DNA from 3 places in the Obesumbacterium proteus genome. Region 1 is predicted to be linked to each of the others. Evidence: predicted binding sites of a transcription regulator. Region 1 holds the regulator's gene; each other region holds the start of a gene.
What was found. The regulator CRP, encoded in region 1, controls carbon source genes, mostly activating them, when cyclic AMP is high. The targets are predictions, from matches to a motif close to ATGTGANNNNNNTCACAT.
Positions count from the first base shown of each region.

Region 2: DSM2777_RS18410 (YfcZ/YiiS family protein) is a predicted target of CRP. The motif match lies at 2,088-2,105, and genes of this name have one in related genera.
Region 3: DSM2777_RS02780 (PTS mannitol transporter subunit IICBA) is a predicted target of CRP. The motif match lies at 1,729-1,746, and genes of this name have one in related genera.

Region 1 covers NZ_CP014608.1:1,051,710-1,056,252, forward strand. Annotated here, with positions in the region: gene DSM2777_RS04975 (YccS/YhfK family putative transporter) at 1-2,076, opposite strand, end outside; gene argD (bifunctional acetylornithine/succinyldiaminopimelate transaminase) at 1-1, shown strand, start outside; gene crp (cAMP-activated global transcriptional regulator CRP) at 2,120-2,752, opposite strand; gene DSM2777_RS04985 (OsmC family protein) at 3,083-3,490, shown strand; gene DSM2777_RS04990 (LysR substrate-binding domain-containing protein) at 3,496-4,407, opposite strand.
Region 2 covers NZ_CP014608.1:3,915,688-3,920,230, reverse strand. Annotated here, with positions in the region: gene mlaA (phospholipid-binding lipoprotein MlaA) at 1-397, shown strand, start outside; partial or broken gene fadL (long-chain fatty acid transporter FadL) at 514-1,836, opposite strand; gene DSM2777_RS18410 (YfcZ/YiiS family protein) at 2,241-2,537, shown strand; gene fadI (acetyl-CoA C-acyltransferase FadI) at 2,896-4,224, shown strand; gene fadJ (fatty acid oxidation complex subunit alpha FadJ) at 4,224-4,543, shown strand, end outside.
Region 3 covers NZ_CP014608.1:570,577-575,119, reverse strand. Annotated here, with positions in the region: gene DSM2777_RS02790 (DUF3053 domain-containing protein) at 1-461, shown strand, start outside; gene dinD (DNA damage-inducible protein D) at 674-1,498, shown strand; gene DSM2777_RS02780 (PTS mannitol transporter subunit IICBA) at 1,999-3,981, shown strand; gene DSM2777_RS02775 (mannitol-1-phosphate 5-dehydrogenase) at 4,102-4,543, shown strand, end outside.

The sequences.
Region 1 (4,543 bases):
ATCCCTGAGTTTACGGCTCATCCAAATCCCGTGATGTGGCCGTTGCCGCCATGCTATCGACGAAATGGTATGCATGGCGCGTAAGTGCGCAATGATGCGCCGCAGATGCACTTCAATTTGCGTAACGGGCATCCCGTTAGTTTCTTGATCGTCAGACTGAAATACGGCGGCGTTGTCATTGAGCGTTGGACCATCGTGCTCCAAACGTTGCTGGCAAAGCTGCAATGCAATTTCACAACGCTGCAAATAATCCTGTGCCAGATTCTCGGTAAGCATGTAGTGATCGCGTGCGAGGATCGTCATGGCATTGAGGTGCTCAACGATAAACTGGCTGTGGGTGATCCACAGGCGCATATCCGTTAAATAGCGTGAATCAAACCCCGGTTCCTGCATCGCCTGATTCAGCGAAGTAAAGACGGCGTTGTGTGCCTGATTCACTTTCATGCGCGCATAGGCCAGCGCAGCCGTTTTAGGTTCAGGCGACAGTAAAAGGCGCAGCTCGTCTTGATAGGCTTCTAATGCCTGATGCGCATTTTTACGCAGCAAGCCGCTTTGCCACTGTGGCCACAGCCAGATGGTGCTGGCAAAGGCAAGAATACAGCCGAGAACCGTATCGATGAGACGCGGAACTAAGAAATGTAGCCCGTTAAGCTGTAACAGCTGGAGCGTATACACCGCCGTGATGGTGAAACCAATCACGGCCAGCCCGTAATTTTTCCTGAGAACTAAATAAGCCGCGATGGTTATCACCAGCATGCAGCTTAGCGTGACGTTCAACGGCAGGTTGAGCTGGAGCAGTCCTGCGGCAGCAATTAGCCCAACGAAAGTGCCTAGCGCACGGTGCTGGATCCTAACGCGCGTTGCGTTATAGCCATTTTGGATCACCAGCATGATCGTCAGCAAAACCCAATAGGGCTTTGGCAGATGAAATAACATGCCGAGGCTACTGCCTGCCGCCAGCGTAATGCCTAATCGTGCGGCGTTGCGCAGCGCGACTGACTTTAACGAAAGATAGGCGCGCAACGCAGGCCAGAAGGGAAGCCGTTGCTGAGTGGACATCAGATTGCGTTGATATAATGGGCGTTGGCGCTCGAGTAGGCGAGCCACGCGGCTAAAATGGTAGTAACAGAATTTGCCAACGGGGTTATCTGGGTGCTGATTAGACAGTTTTTCTAGCGCAGATAGCTCGTTATCCATCGAGAAATGTTGGGGATAACGGTGATATAAAATATCGTCAGCAACCGTTTTGAGCCGTTCTGTAATGACCTGAGCATTGCGGCGTAAAATCGCTTCGGCCTGACTTTTTTCGACCAGCTTTTGTACTTCATCGGGCTGAGACAGGCTAACGGTGATGTGTTCTTGCAAATCTAATGCGACCTGAAAATAGCGCAGCAGGCGTTTGTATTCAGGATTATGCACCAACGAAAGCATGTGCATTTGTTGGTATATCTGAGCAATAAGATCCATCACTTTTTGCTGACGTTGCAGCAACGGAGGCAGTGCGGTTTCAGGATCGATATGCTGAGTTAGCAGGCTGTACTTGGCTTCCATGTAGTCGCCAAGCTGAACGTAAAGCTGGCTGAGGTTTTCGCGGATCGGTTGCCCCTTCCACAGCAGGAACCAAAACCAGGTGAAAGCGCCATACCAAATAGTACCGACAATATACAGCAGTGGCCCATGCCAGATCGGCACGCTTCCCGCCATACTCAGGGTAAAAATAGAGGCAACCAGCGCTGCTGGCATAAGTCGCGCATGTAGCGGGCTAATCTCACCGTTAACGCCGAGCAATAAAGCCAAACCGAGCATGATCAGCGGTAGGGGAATTTGCCAAAGTAAGCATTGCTGTAGCAGAAAACTGCTAAAGGCAAATAAGCTGCCGCCAACGACTAAGCGTTTGATAAAGCGTTTATGTGGGGTATCGAGTCCGGCAATATTGCAGCAGGCGGGAACTAAAGAGAACATCAGCCCAAGTTGTAGATTACCTATCAACAGACCGAATAGCACAGGAAGACACAGCACCAGCGTTTGACGCAGTGCGTAGTTGACTTCCGGGTGGTAGATGAACCGCCGCCACATAGCCAAAGAAACCCGTGCAGCAAGGCTACACGGGCGTCATCTATCAGCGAGTGCCGTAAACGACGATGGTTTTTCCGTGTGCGGAGATCAGATTTTGATCTTCCAGCATCTTCAGAATACGACCAACGGTTTCACGGGAGCAGCCAACGATCTGGCCAATTTCCTGACGAGTGATCTTGATCTGCATACCATCTGGATGAGTCATGGCATCTGGCTGTTTGGCCAGATTCAGCAGGGTCTGAGCGATACGACCGGTTACGTCCAAGAACGCAAGGTTGCCGACTTTTTCAGAGGTAACCTGTAAGCGGCTAGCCATCTGAGCAGAAAGGCGCATCAGAATATCTGGATTGACCTGAATGAGCTGGCGGAATTTCTTGTAGGAAATTTCAGCCACTTCACAGGCGGTTTTTGCACGAACCCAGGCGCTACGTTCTTGCCCTTCCTCAAATAAGCCTAGTTCACCAATGAAATCGCCCTGATTCAGATAAGAAAGGATCATTTCTTTGCCTTCTTCATCTTTAATCAATACAGCAACGGAGCCCTTAACGATGTAGTACAGGGTTTCAGCCTTTTCACCTTGGTGGATCAGGGTACTTTTGGACGGATACTTGTGGATATGGCAATGAGACAAGAACCATTCAAGAGTCGGGTCTGTTTGCGGTTTGCCGAGAACCATTCGCTATTATCCTCTGTTGTTATCGCTGCCCTAATATCGGGATACTGATCCTGACAGTGTGCTTATCGTGGCACGGGGCTTTGCTTATTAACTTGTTATAGCACTTCATAATCGAGATATAGAGTAATAGGCTAAGGTAATTATTTCCTAGAGTTATTGATCTATACCCGTTTCAATCCATAAAGATCCATTTCGGCATAGTTTGTAGCACAGCTTTGTGCAGGTGTCTTGTGTTGTCTCGCTTCAGCATCAAGAAGTGAGGCCTCGGATTGCCTGTTTTTTATAGAAAGCGTAGTCTGATGCCAAAATTTAACCAAAGGGGTGATAAACATGCAGGCACGAGTGAAATGGGTTGAAGGGATGACTTTTCTGGGTGAATCCGCTTCAGGACACCAGATTCTTATGGATGGAAACGCTGGCGACAAAGCACCAAGCCCAATGGAAATGGTGCTGATGTCTGCGGGTGGATGCAGTGCGATTGACGTGGTTTCAATTTTGCAAAAAGGGCGACTGGACGTGCGCGACTGTGAAGTGAAATTAACCTCTGAGCGTCGTGAAGAAGCCCCTCGTTTGTTTACTCATATCAATCTGCATTTTGTGGTTACCGGCAAAGGGCTGACCGATAAAGCCGTTGAACGTGCGGTTGCCTTATCGGCCGAGAAGTATTGCTCGGTAGCGCTGATGTTGGGTCAGGCGGTGAATATTACTCACAGCTTTGAAACTATCGTGGTTGAGTAACGTTTTTACTCCCAAGCATAGTTTTGGCATTCCCAACGTAATAAATCCAGGAATCGCCGCGCCGTTAAGGTGAGCGGCGATTTTTGCGAATAGAACACGCAGTATTGGGCGGTGGGTAAATCGTCGATAGGCAATGCACAGAGCGTATTGCCTAATCCCAGCGGAGTCCGCATCGCCCGAGCCACGATGGTCAGATATTGTGCCTGTTGCACCATGCTTAATCCGCAAACCACGGAGTCCGTTCGGATCGGTGATTGGCTAAGCTGGTGGTAAAAATTCCCCATGGCGGATTCTAGCTGCTGGTAATAACCCATATCGGTTTCGGGTATCAGCCATTTTGCGTGCTTCAGCTCTTCTAACGATTTCGCTTGAGAAAATGGGTTGTCGCGGTGAGCGATAATGCAAAAGGGCGATTCAAATAACGGCTCACGTACCAGATCTATTGGCGTGGTTTCGGCTGTTAGCGTGCCGATGGCAAAATCGAGTCGCCCTTCACGCAAAGCCGGTAGAAGCGTCGAGAGCTGCGCTTCTTTGGCGTGTATATTGGCCTGTGGAAACTGAGACTTAAAGGTATCAGCGGCCTGAGGAAACACGGTTAGCGCAATTAGCGATGAAAAGCCTACAGAAACTGATCCTTGAGAATATTGGCTTATCTGCTCAATTTCATCTGCCGCGCGCTGTAGTTCTTCCAAAATAAGCTGCGAGCGTGCCGCAAACGCGCTTCCTGTTTCAGTCAGCATCATTCCTTTGGCTCCGCGCACGATAAGCTGCGTATTCAGCGTATGTTCCAATTCTTTGATCGCTCTGCTTATTGCTGGCTGTGACTGGTTTAATGCGCGTGCGGCGGCGCGAATACTTCCGCGACGAATCACTTCCTGAAACGTTTTTAACTGCTGAATTTTTGGCAGATATTTCACCGCGCTTCCCCTATCAATAAAAAGCATCACCCCCAAAAAAATGACATCTTACACGGTGTGGGTAAAGACGATATTTTCATCAATGCCATCTGGCGCGCAGTTAATAAAAAGAAAGCGATGCACATCACATAAGCAC
Region 2 (4,543 bases), 2.1 Mb from region 1:
GGCGAATCCTAAGTTAGCCAAGCAGGAACCACACCGCTTTGGTAGCACGCTAGGCTATTACGACGTGCCTTATGGCCCGTATGTCGTGCTTCCGGGTTACGGCAGCGTGACGCCGCGTCAGGACGGCGGTGACTACGTTGACTATCTGTATCCAACCTTAAGCTGGCTGACATTCTGGATGTCTGCGGGTAAATGGGTGGTTGAAGGTATCGAAACGCGTGCACAGTTACTGGATTCTGATGGCCTGCTGAAAAACTCTTCAGATCCCTATATCTTTATGCGTGAAGCTTATTTCCAGCGCTATGATTTCTTGGCAACCGGTGGTCAGTTAACCGCGCCAGTCAATCCAAATGCGTCAGTCATTCAGGATGATTTGAAAGATATCGATTCAAATTGATACTAAGCTTGATGTGAAAAAGCGCCTGAGGGCGCTTTTTTTATGTCTGAATCTTTTGTTGCCCCAAATAAAAAAGCGCCCAGAAGGCGCTTTTAGAGAGTGATGCGTTTTAAAAATTAGAACGCGTAGTTGAAGTTAGCACCGTACAGCCATGCTTTACCTTCAGACTTGAACTCGTATGGACCTTCGTTGATGGTCACTTTTGAGCCGTGCATATAGGAAACACCTACGTCAACAGAAGCGTCTTTGTTGAAGGCGTAGCTGGTACCCGCACTGATCCATGCACGATCCTGATCGGGAATCGAGATAGAACGAGTACCGGCTGGCACTGGGCTATCATCGAATGCGATACCGGTACGGAAGGTCCAGTTGTCGTCGTAGAAGTAAGTGGTACCAATCGCGATGCGGTACGCATCTTTGAAGCCTTCGTCTTTATAGAACAGCGTCTGGCCGTTAGAACCTTTGGCTTTCAGCTCTTGGAACTGACTCCAACTGGTGTATGCCAGGCTGTAGTGAACGGCCCACTGTGGTGCCACTTTGTGGTAACCAGAGACTTCCCACATTTCAGGCAGGTTCAAGGTCAGAGAGCCCGGTACGGTTGCACCGTTGGTGCCCGCTGGCAGACCAATCATTGAGCCAATGCCGTTCAGCGAGGATGGCAGGTCGCTTTTGTAATCGCCGTCGAAGTCGATTTTAACTTCTGAACGATAGGTAAAGCCGAAGCGGTTGTTTTCATCCACTTCGTAAAGGATACCTGCGTTCCAACCAAAGCCCCATTCATCACCTTTCAGATGACTAATCTGAGTATTGGCAGGGATTTGCGCGACCTGTCCCGCAAGAGCCGGTGGCAACTTGCCAGAACCAGCAAGCAGCAGTGGCAGGTCACCTGCGTAGCGGTCAATCTTCGCTTTAGCATAGACAGCATCAAAGCCTAAACCGAAGCTGAAATGTTCGTTAGCACGGTATGCCGCGCTCAGGTTCAGGTTGGCCGTGGTCAGGTCGGTAGTACCGCCCATCGAGCCAGCAGCGTAGTTGTCGTTAAACTCGGTTGCTAGACCATAGTTAGAGGTGACAGACGCACCAACGGCCCATTGGTCGTTGATCGGCTGTACGTAATGGAAGTTAGGTACTCATGCAGTTGGTGCGATGTTTTTCGCGTTCAAGCTTTGACCGCTTGGAGAACGACCAGAGATATCAACATCTGGATCGATAAATACGCCGCCGATGGACATCGCTGGCCGATCGTACATGCTCAATAGTGCCGGGTTGCGGCTGGCAGATGCAGGAGTATCTGCGATGGCGCCTTCACCGGAATAGGCTCGGCCCAAGCCAGCGGCTGAGAACTCATTCAGCTGGAAACCAGCGGCATTGACGTTTGATGAAAGCAGTGCCACTGCTGCAGCTAATGCTGACTTAGTAAACAGGTTTTTCTGGCGCATGACCGAAACCTCATTATTGTGTGTTTTATTTAAACTATGTTACGTACTGTAACAAGGAGCGCGGATTGTAGGGTCCGAGTTCGATCTGACAAATCAGACCAGTGAGCTGAGTATAGGTCTGACCTCTTGGTATGTTGCAAGAATGTTTATTAAATATTTCCAAATTGATTCAAGAAAAGAGATCTCTGTAACAAAAAACAACGGAACTAATAAAGAATTGATTACAAGTGCGGAGAAATAACCGCCAAATAATGTGATTTTGCTCACTTAATGTCATTCATCTGGCATATCACTAGTCTCTGTAGTGGGAGAGGAGTAAAATACCCACAGTTTTTATATTTTTTGAGCCAGATCATAATTGGCGATATAAAAGGGGTTCATTCCCCGTCGAGGAGATGATTGAAATGACTGATGCTATTAAAAAATGCAGTGCACAAGAAACAGCGGCTTGCTGTTGCGTTGATGTCGGCACCATCATGGATAACACCGACTGCACCGCATCCTATAGCAATGTATTTGCTACGGAAGCTGATGCGAAAGCCATGCTGGAACAGCTGACACAAAAAGCACGCGGTATCGAATCCGATCCATGTGAAATTAAGAGCAATATCACTAAAACGGCGGAAGGCTATGCGCTGACCGTTGATTTCGCTTTTGCCTGTGAAGCTGAAACTCTGATTTTCCAACTTGGCCTGCGTTAATCGCATCGCGTTGGTTGGTCGTATTTTAAGCGTGGCTTAGGCCGCGCTTTTTTTATATTAAAATAAAGCCTCTCGCGTCCCTGCATTGCTATTTTTATCCATGCATATATTCACGGGCTATATTATTTCCTCGAAATCTATTCGCCTCCTTCCACATTATCTCTGAATAAGAAACCTGCTTCTGCTCTCAGTTCTTACGTTTTGTTGTTTGCTAAATGTAAAATTTGGGTTAAGAATTTACGCTATCAGGTCAGACCTGTTAACTGAATGCAAGGCGTGAATCACTTTCGCCTGTCTTTCATGGCTCAGGGTTTGGTAACAATTTTGATATTTTTAGCGTATTGCGCAGGAGCACAAAATGAGTCAGGCACTTCCTTTGTCATCCCCATTGGCTCTGACGACTCGCACAGGCGACCGCGTCGCGATTGTGCAGGGATTAAGAACGCCCTTTGCCCGCCAAGCGACGGCGTTTCATGGCATTCCTGCCGTTGAATTGGGCAATATGGTGGTTAGTGAGTTACTGGCTCGAAGCAATATTTCTCCTGAGGCTATCGATCAACTGGTGTTTGGGCAGGTTGTGCAAATGCCAGAGGCTCCTAATATTGCGCGAGAAATTGTTTTAGGCACCGGAATGAGCATTCATACCGATGCTTACAGCGTGTCACGAGCCTGTGCAACCAGCTTTCAGGCAATAGCCAACGTGGCAGAGAGCATTATGGCGGGCACCATTTCTGTCGGTATCGCAGGTGGCGCTGATTCGTCTTCGGTTCTCCCCATTGGCGTAAGCAAGGCGCTGGCGCGCACGCTGGTCGATGCCAACAAAGCGCGCACGTTGTCTCAGCGTTTGAAATTATTCAGCAAGCTGAAGCTACGCGATCTCCTGCCGGTGCCTCCTGCGGTTGCGGAGTATTCAACCGGGCTGCGTATGGGCGACACTGCGGAGCAGATGGCAAAAAGCCATCACATTAGCCGAGAAGAACAAGACGCCTTGGCGCATCGCTCGCATACCTTAGCGGCGAAAGCGTGGGAGTCAGGCGTTTTGCGTGACGAAGTTATCACTGCCTATATTCCGCCTTACAAGCAGTCGCTCGATAAAGACAATAACGTGCGCAGCGATTCTTCTATGGCTTCTTATAGCAAACTAAAACCCGCCTTCGATCGCCGCCACGGCAGCGTAACGGCGGCGAACAGTACGCCATTAACCGATGGTGCCGCCGCGGTGCTGATGATGAGTGAATCACGAGCGCGTGAGCTGGGGTTAGTCCCCTTAGGCTATCTGCGCAGCTTCGCTTTCTCTGCCATTGATGTTTGGGAAGATATGCTGCTTGGGCCGTCGTATGCGACGCCGCTGGCATTAGACCGCGCCGGTATCACCTTGCAGGATCTCACCCTGATCGATATGCATGAAGCTTTTGCATCACAAACGTTGGCGAATTTGAAAATGTTTGCCAGTGATGAGTTTGCGCGCGAAAAATTGGGCCGCCCGCAGGCGATTGGTGAAGTCGATATGAACAAGTTCAACGTGTTGGGCGGCTCTATTGCGTATGGACATCCTTTTGCCGCCACCGGAGCGCGCATGATCACACAGACGTTGAATGAATTACGCCGCCGCGGTGGAGGGCTCGGGCTGACGACCGCCTGCGCCGCGGGTGGGCTCGGTGCCGCCATGATCGTGGAGGTGGAATAATGTCAGCTCAGGAAAACCTCGCCATGCAAGACACTCAGCCGAGCGCTTTTCGTTTTAGCGTGGTAGACAATGATATCGGTGTGATTACCATCGATGTTCCCGGCGAGCGCGTGAATACGCTTAAAGCAGAATTTGTGCAGCAGATCGAAGACGTGTTGCAGCAGGCGCAAACGCACAAGTTACAGGGCATTGTGATTATTTCTGGAAAGCCGGACTCATTCATCGCCGGTGCAGATATCACCATGCTTGATGCCTGCCAAAGCGAGCAGCAGGCGCGTTCACTGGCGCAAAAAGGGCAGGTTACGCTGGCGAAGATCGC
Region 3 (4,543 bases), 480 kb from region 1:
ATAGCAGCTTAAATCCGCTGTTTACCACTATCGATCAGATCCGTGTTCCTCAGGATTACCTGCTAAAACGTGACGACCTGCGTCAGGAATCCGGTGCACTAAACCTGCTCGGCCAACAGATTCAAAGTGCTAAATCGACCGCAGACACGGCGCGTGCTGCACTTAAACAGCCTGATGATGTGAAGGCAGTTTATGACCAAGCCTTTGCGAAAGTCGTTACCGATCCGGCAAATGCCGTGATGCCAATCATTCCTATGGCGGCTAGCCTGTCACAGGACCTGATTCAGGTCGGTGATTTCCTGCAAAGCATTGGGACTCAGGCACGCTTTGATAACCAAAGCATCCAGCTACAAACCCAGCAGCAGGTCGATCAATACAATCAGTTAATGACCTCAATTGCTGCCAAGCATCAAGAATTGTTAAATGCGAAAAACCGCAGCGCGGCTATTTTCCAGAATTAATCTTTAGGCAACGCATTTCCATCTCGTAGCCTTATTAAATAGCCGAAACACCCTGTCAGCCTTAGTGCTCACAGGGTGTTTTTCTTTAACGAAGGCAACGCTATTCCTTCGTTGCACATCCAGCAAAAATCTAGATATGAGATATTGCTTCCAGCAACGTCACCACCAATCGATATCATCTCCAAACATCATGCAATGACATGGAGCGAACCATGAACAAGCATCACCAGCCTTTCGAAGAAATTAAACAGGTAGATGAATCTGGGTCTGAATATTGGTCTGCAAGAGCGCTGGCAAAGCTGCTGGATTACTCAGAGTACCGGCATTTTGTTCCTGTATTAGAGCGGGCGAAAGATGCGTGTTTAAACAGTGGGCACAACGCTGGTGACCATTTCGAGGATGTCCTCGATATGGTCAAAATTGGCTCTGGAGCTCAACGAAAGCTAAAAGATATCACCCTCTCCCGTTATGCCTGCTACCTCGTGGTTCAAAACGGCGATCCTAGCAAACCTGTCATAGCGGCAGGTCAAACATACTTTGCACTTCAAACCCGACGCCAAGAATTAGCTGACGACGAAACATTTAAGCGTTTACGCGAAGATGGAAAACGTTTGTTTCTGCGTAATGAATTAAAAGAACATAACAAACAACTCGTTGAAGCGGCTCAACAAGCCGGTGTTGCAACCACGATGGATTTTGCCATTTTTCAGAACCATGGATATAAAGGCCTCTATGGCGGGCTAGACCAAAATGCCATCCACCAACGTAAAGAGCTTAAAAAGAGTCAAAAAATTCTCGATTTCATGGGATCTACTGAATTAGCAGCCAACCTGTTTAGAGCAACACAAACAGAAGAAAAGCTACGTCGTGACCAGATAAAATCAAGGCAACAAGCCAATCAGACACATTTTGATGTGGGCCAAAAGGTTCGGAAAACCATTGAAGAGCTAGGCGGCACCATGCCAGAAAATCTTCCTGTTCCTAAGCACAGCATCCAACACATAGAATCCACCACTAAAAAACTGAGTAAAAAATAGCTTAGCAAAGCTAGCGCTGCAAACTTGCATGCACCTAGCTTCGTAAGCCACTAGATTGCGTAATGCTGGCTACTTAACCAGATTGTGTGGTTTTTTTATACCCAAAAAACACTACATGTAATTTTACAACGCGTTGGGTGAAAACCTGAGGTGTGTCGATGGCGTGCTGATGGGATGAAAAATAACTTGTGAAGAGAATCACAATTTAAAAACAAAACCACTAACAACTTAAGTGATTTGCGTCACATAAAATCACCTATGACGGGCGATATTTTAACTTTGTAGCAGACTTTCAGTCTACTTATGTGACCTGCATCACCAAAAACACCCCGATAGAGGGGGGCGTTACGAGATCAAGATCACAAATCCCCCACGGGGTACGCGAGATGAAAACGGCGTGATAGAGTCGATTTTGCATACAGAACGACAGGACGGTTTTTGGCGAAACCACCACAACTATTACGACGCGCAACATCTTAGCGCACCACGAGGGGTGTTTTATGTTATCACCAGATATCAAGGTCAAGGTACAGAATTTTGGCCGCTTCCTCAGCAATATGGTGATGCCCAATATCGGCGCATTCATCGCATGGGGTTTGATTACCGCTTTATTTATTCCTACTGGCTGGCTACCAAATGAGACATTAGCCAAGCTGGTCGGCCCAATGATCAGCTATCTGCTGCCATTATTGATTGGTTACACCGGTGGTCGTTTAATCGGCGGCGAGCGCGGTGGCGTCGTGGGTGCGATTACCACCATGGGCGTGATTGTTGGCGCAGATATGCCCATGTTCATGGGCGCAATGATTGCAGGCCCATTAGGTGGCTGGGCAATCAAACGCTTTGATCGCTGGGTTGACGGCAAAATCAAAAGCGGCTTTGAAATGCTGGTGAACAACTTCTCCGCGGGCATTATCGGTATGCTGCTGGCGATGTTGGCATTCATGGCGATTGGGCCGTTGGTGGAGTCGCTGTCAAAAATATTAGCGGCTGGCGTCAACATTATGGTGCAGAACAACCTGCTGCCATTAACGTCTATCTTCGTCGAGCCCGCCAAGATCCTGTTCCTAAATAACGCCATCAACCACGGCATCTTCTCGCCGTTAGGCATTCAGCAGGCAACAGAAACCGGCAAATCCATTTTCTTCCTGATTGAAGCAAACCCAGGTCCAGGGCTAGGTGTTCTGCTGGCTTACATGTTCTTCGGTAAAGGCAGTGCAAAACAGTCTGCTGGCGGTGCCGCAATCATCCATTTCTTCGGCGGTATCCACGAAATCTATTTCCCGTATGTGTTAATGAATCCACGTCTGATTCTGGCCGTGATTCTGGGCGGCATGACCGGCGTATTCACGCTGACGCTCTTTAACGCGGGCTTAGTCTCCCCAGCGTCTCCGGGTTCTATTTTTGCAGTCTTGCTAATGACACCAAAAGCCTCGCTCATCGGTGTCGTGCTGTCGATTATGGCTTCAACGCTGGTTTCATTCTTAACGTCTGCCATGTTGCTTAAACGCGCTCGCGTCGGTGATGAAGAAAGTAACGGCTTAGCGGAAGCCACTCGCCGTATGCAAGGCATGAAACAACAGTCTAAATCCGGTGGAAAAGTGACTGGCGTAGAACCTCAGCCAGCCATGCGTGCCACGCTTGATTTATCTAAAGATTTACACCATGTGCGTAAAATTATCGTCGCCTGTGACGCGGGAATGGGCTCAAGCGCGATGGGCGCGGGAGTTCTGCGTAAAAAGGTAAAAGACGCAGGGCTGAACCATATTTCCGTGGTGAACTGCGCGATTAACAGTCTGCCCGAAGACGTTGATCTGGTGATCACTCATCAAGACTTAACCGAACGCGCAATGCGCCACGCCCCACAGGCGATGCATATATCATTAAGCAATTTCCTTGATAGCGGACTGTATACCGATCTTACAACCCGTTTACTGGCGGCTAAACTGCCACAGGCGGCAAACGACAACCGCTTGATCAACCAAACTATCATCGCCGCTAACGATGATTCATTTGAATCAACTGACCGCGAAGAGAATCTATTTAAGCTCAGCGCAGCCAACATCTTCCTGAACTTAACCGCTGACACCAAAGAGCAAGCTATTCGCTTTGCCGGTGAAATGCTGGTATCTGGCGGCTATGTAGAACCGGATTACATCGACGCCATGCTCGCTCGTGAAGCACTCACCTCAACCTATCTAGGAGAATCTATCGCCGTTCCACACGGCACCGTAGAAGCCAAAGACCGCGTATTACGCACCGGTATCGTCATTTGCCAATACCCTCACGGCGTTCGATTCGGTGACGAACCAGACGACGTCGCTCGACTGGTTATCGGCATCGCCGCACGTAATAACGAGCACATTCAGGTCATTGCCCGCTTAACCAACGCACTGGATGACGAAGGCGTAATTGAACGTCTGGCGCAAACCACCAGTGTTCAGGAGATTTTAGATCTTCTGTCTGGCGAACAAGCGGCATAAGGCAATTACACGGCGTCGTTCACCGCAGCTAGTCGGTCCTAAAAAAGCGCCGTTGCTGTCGACGCCGTTCTTGGGGGCTCCCCCGCCCCCCTTTTTACGGATAGGTTTGAGGTCAAAAACATGAAAGCGATTCATTTTGGTGCAGGTAATATCGGTCGTGGCTTTATTGGTAAATTATTGGCAGACGCGCATGCAGAACTCACTTTTGCAGACGTAAACCAGCCGTTGGTCGATCAGCTTGCTCACCAGCAAAGCTATCAGGTCAACGTCGTGGGTGAAAATGCACGTGTCGAACAGGTTAACCGCGTAAGCGCCATTCATAGCAACAGCGCTGATGCTATTCAACAAATTGCGCAAGCAGATATCATCACCACCGCCGTTGGCCCGCAGGTTCTTAGTAAAATTGCCCATACGCTGGCGCAGGGATTAATGGCTCGTCACAGCAATGGTAACCAACAGCCCATGAATATCATTGCGTGCGAAAACATGGTGCGTGGCACTAGCCAACTCAAGCAGCATGTCCTCGAGGCGATGCCCACCGAGCTTCATGCTTGGGTAGAAG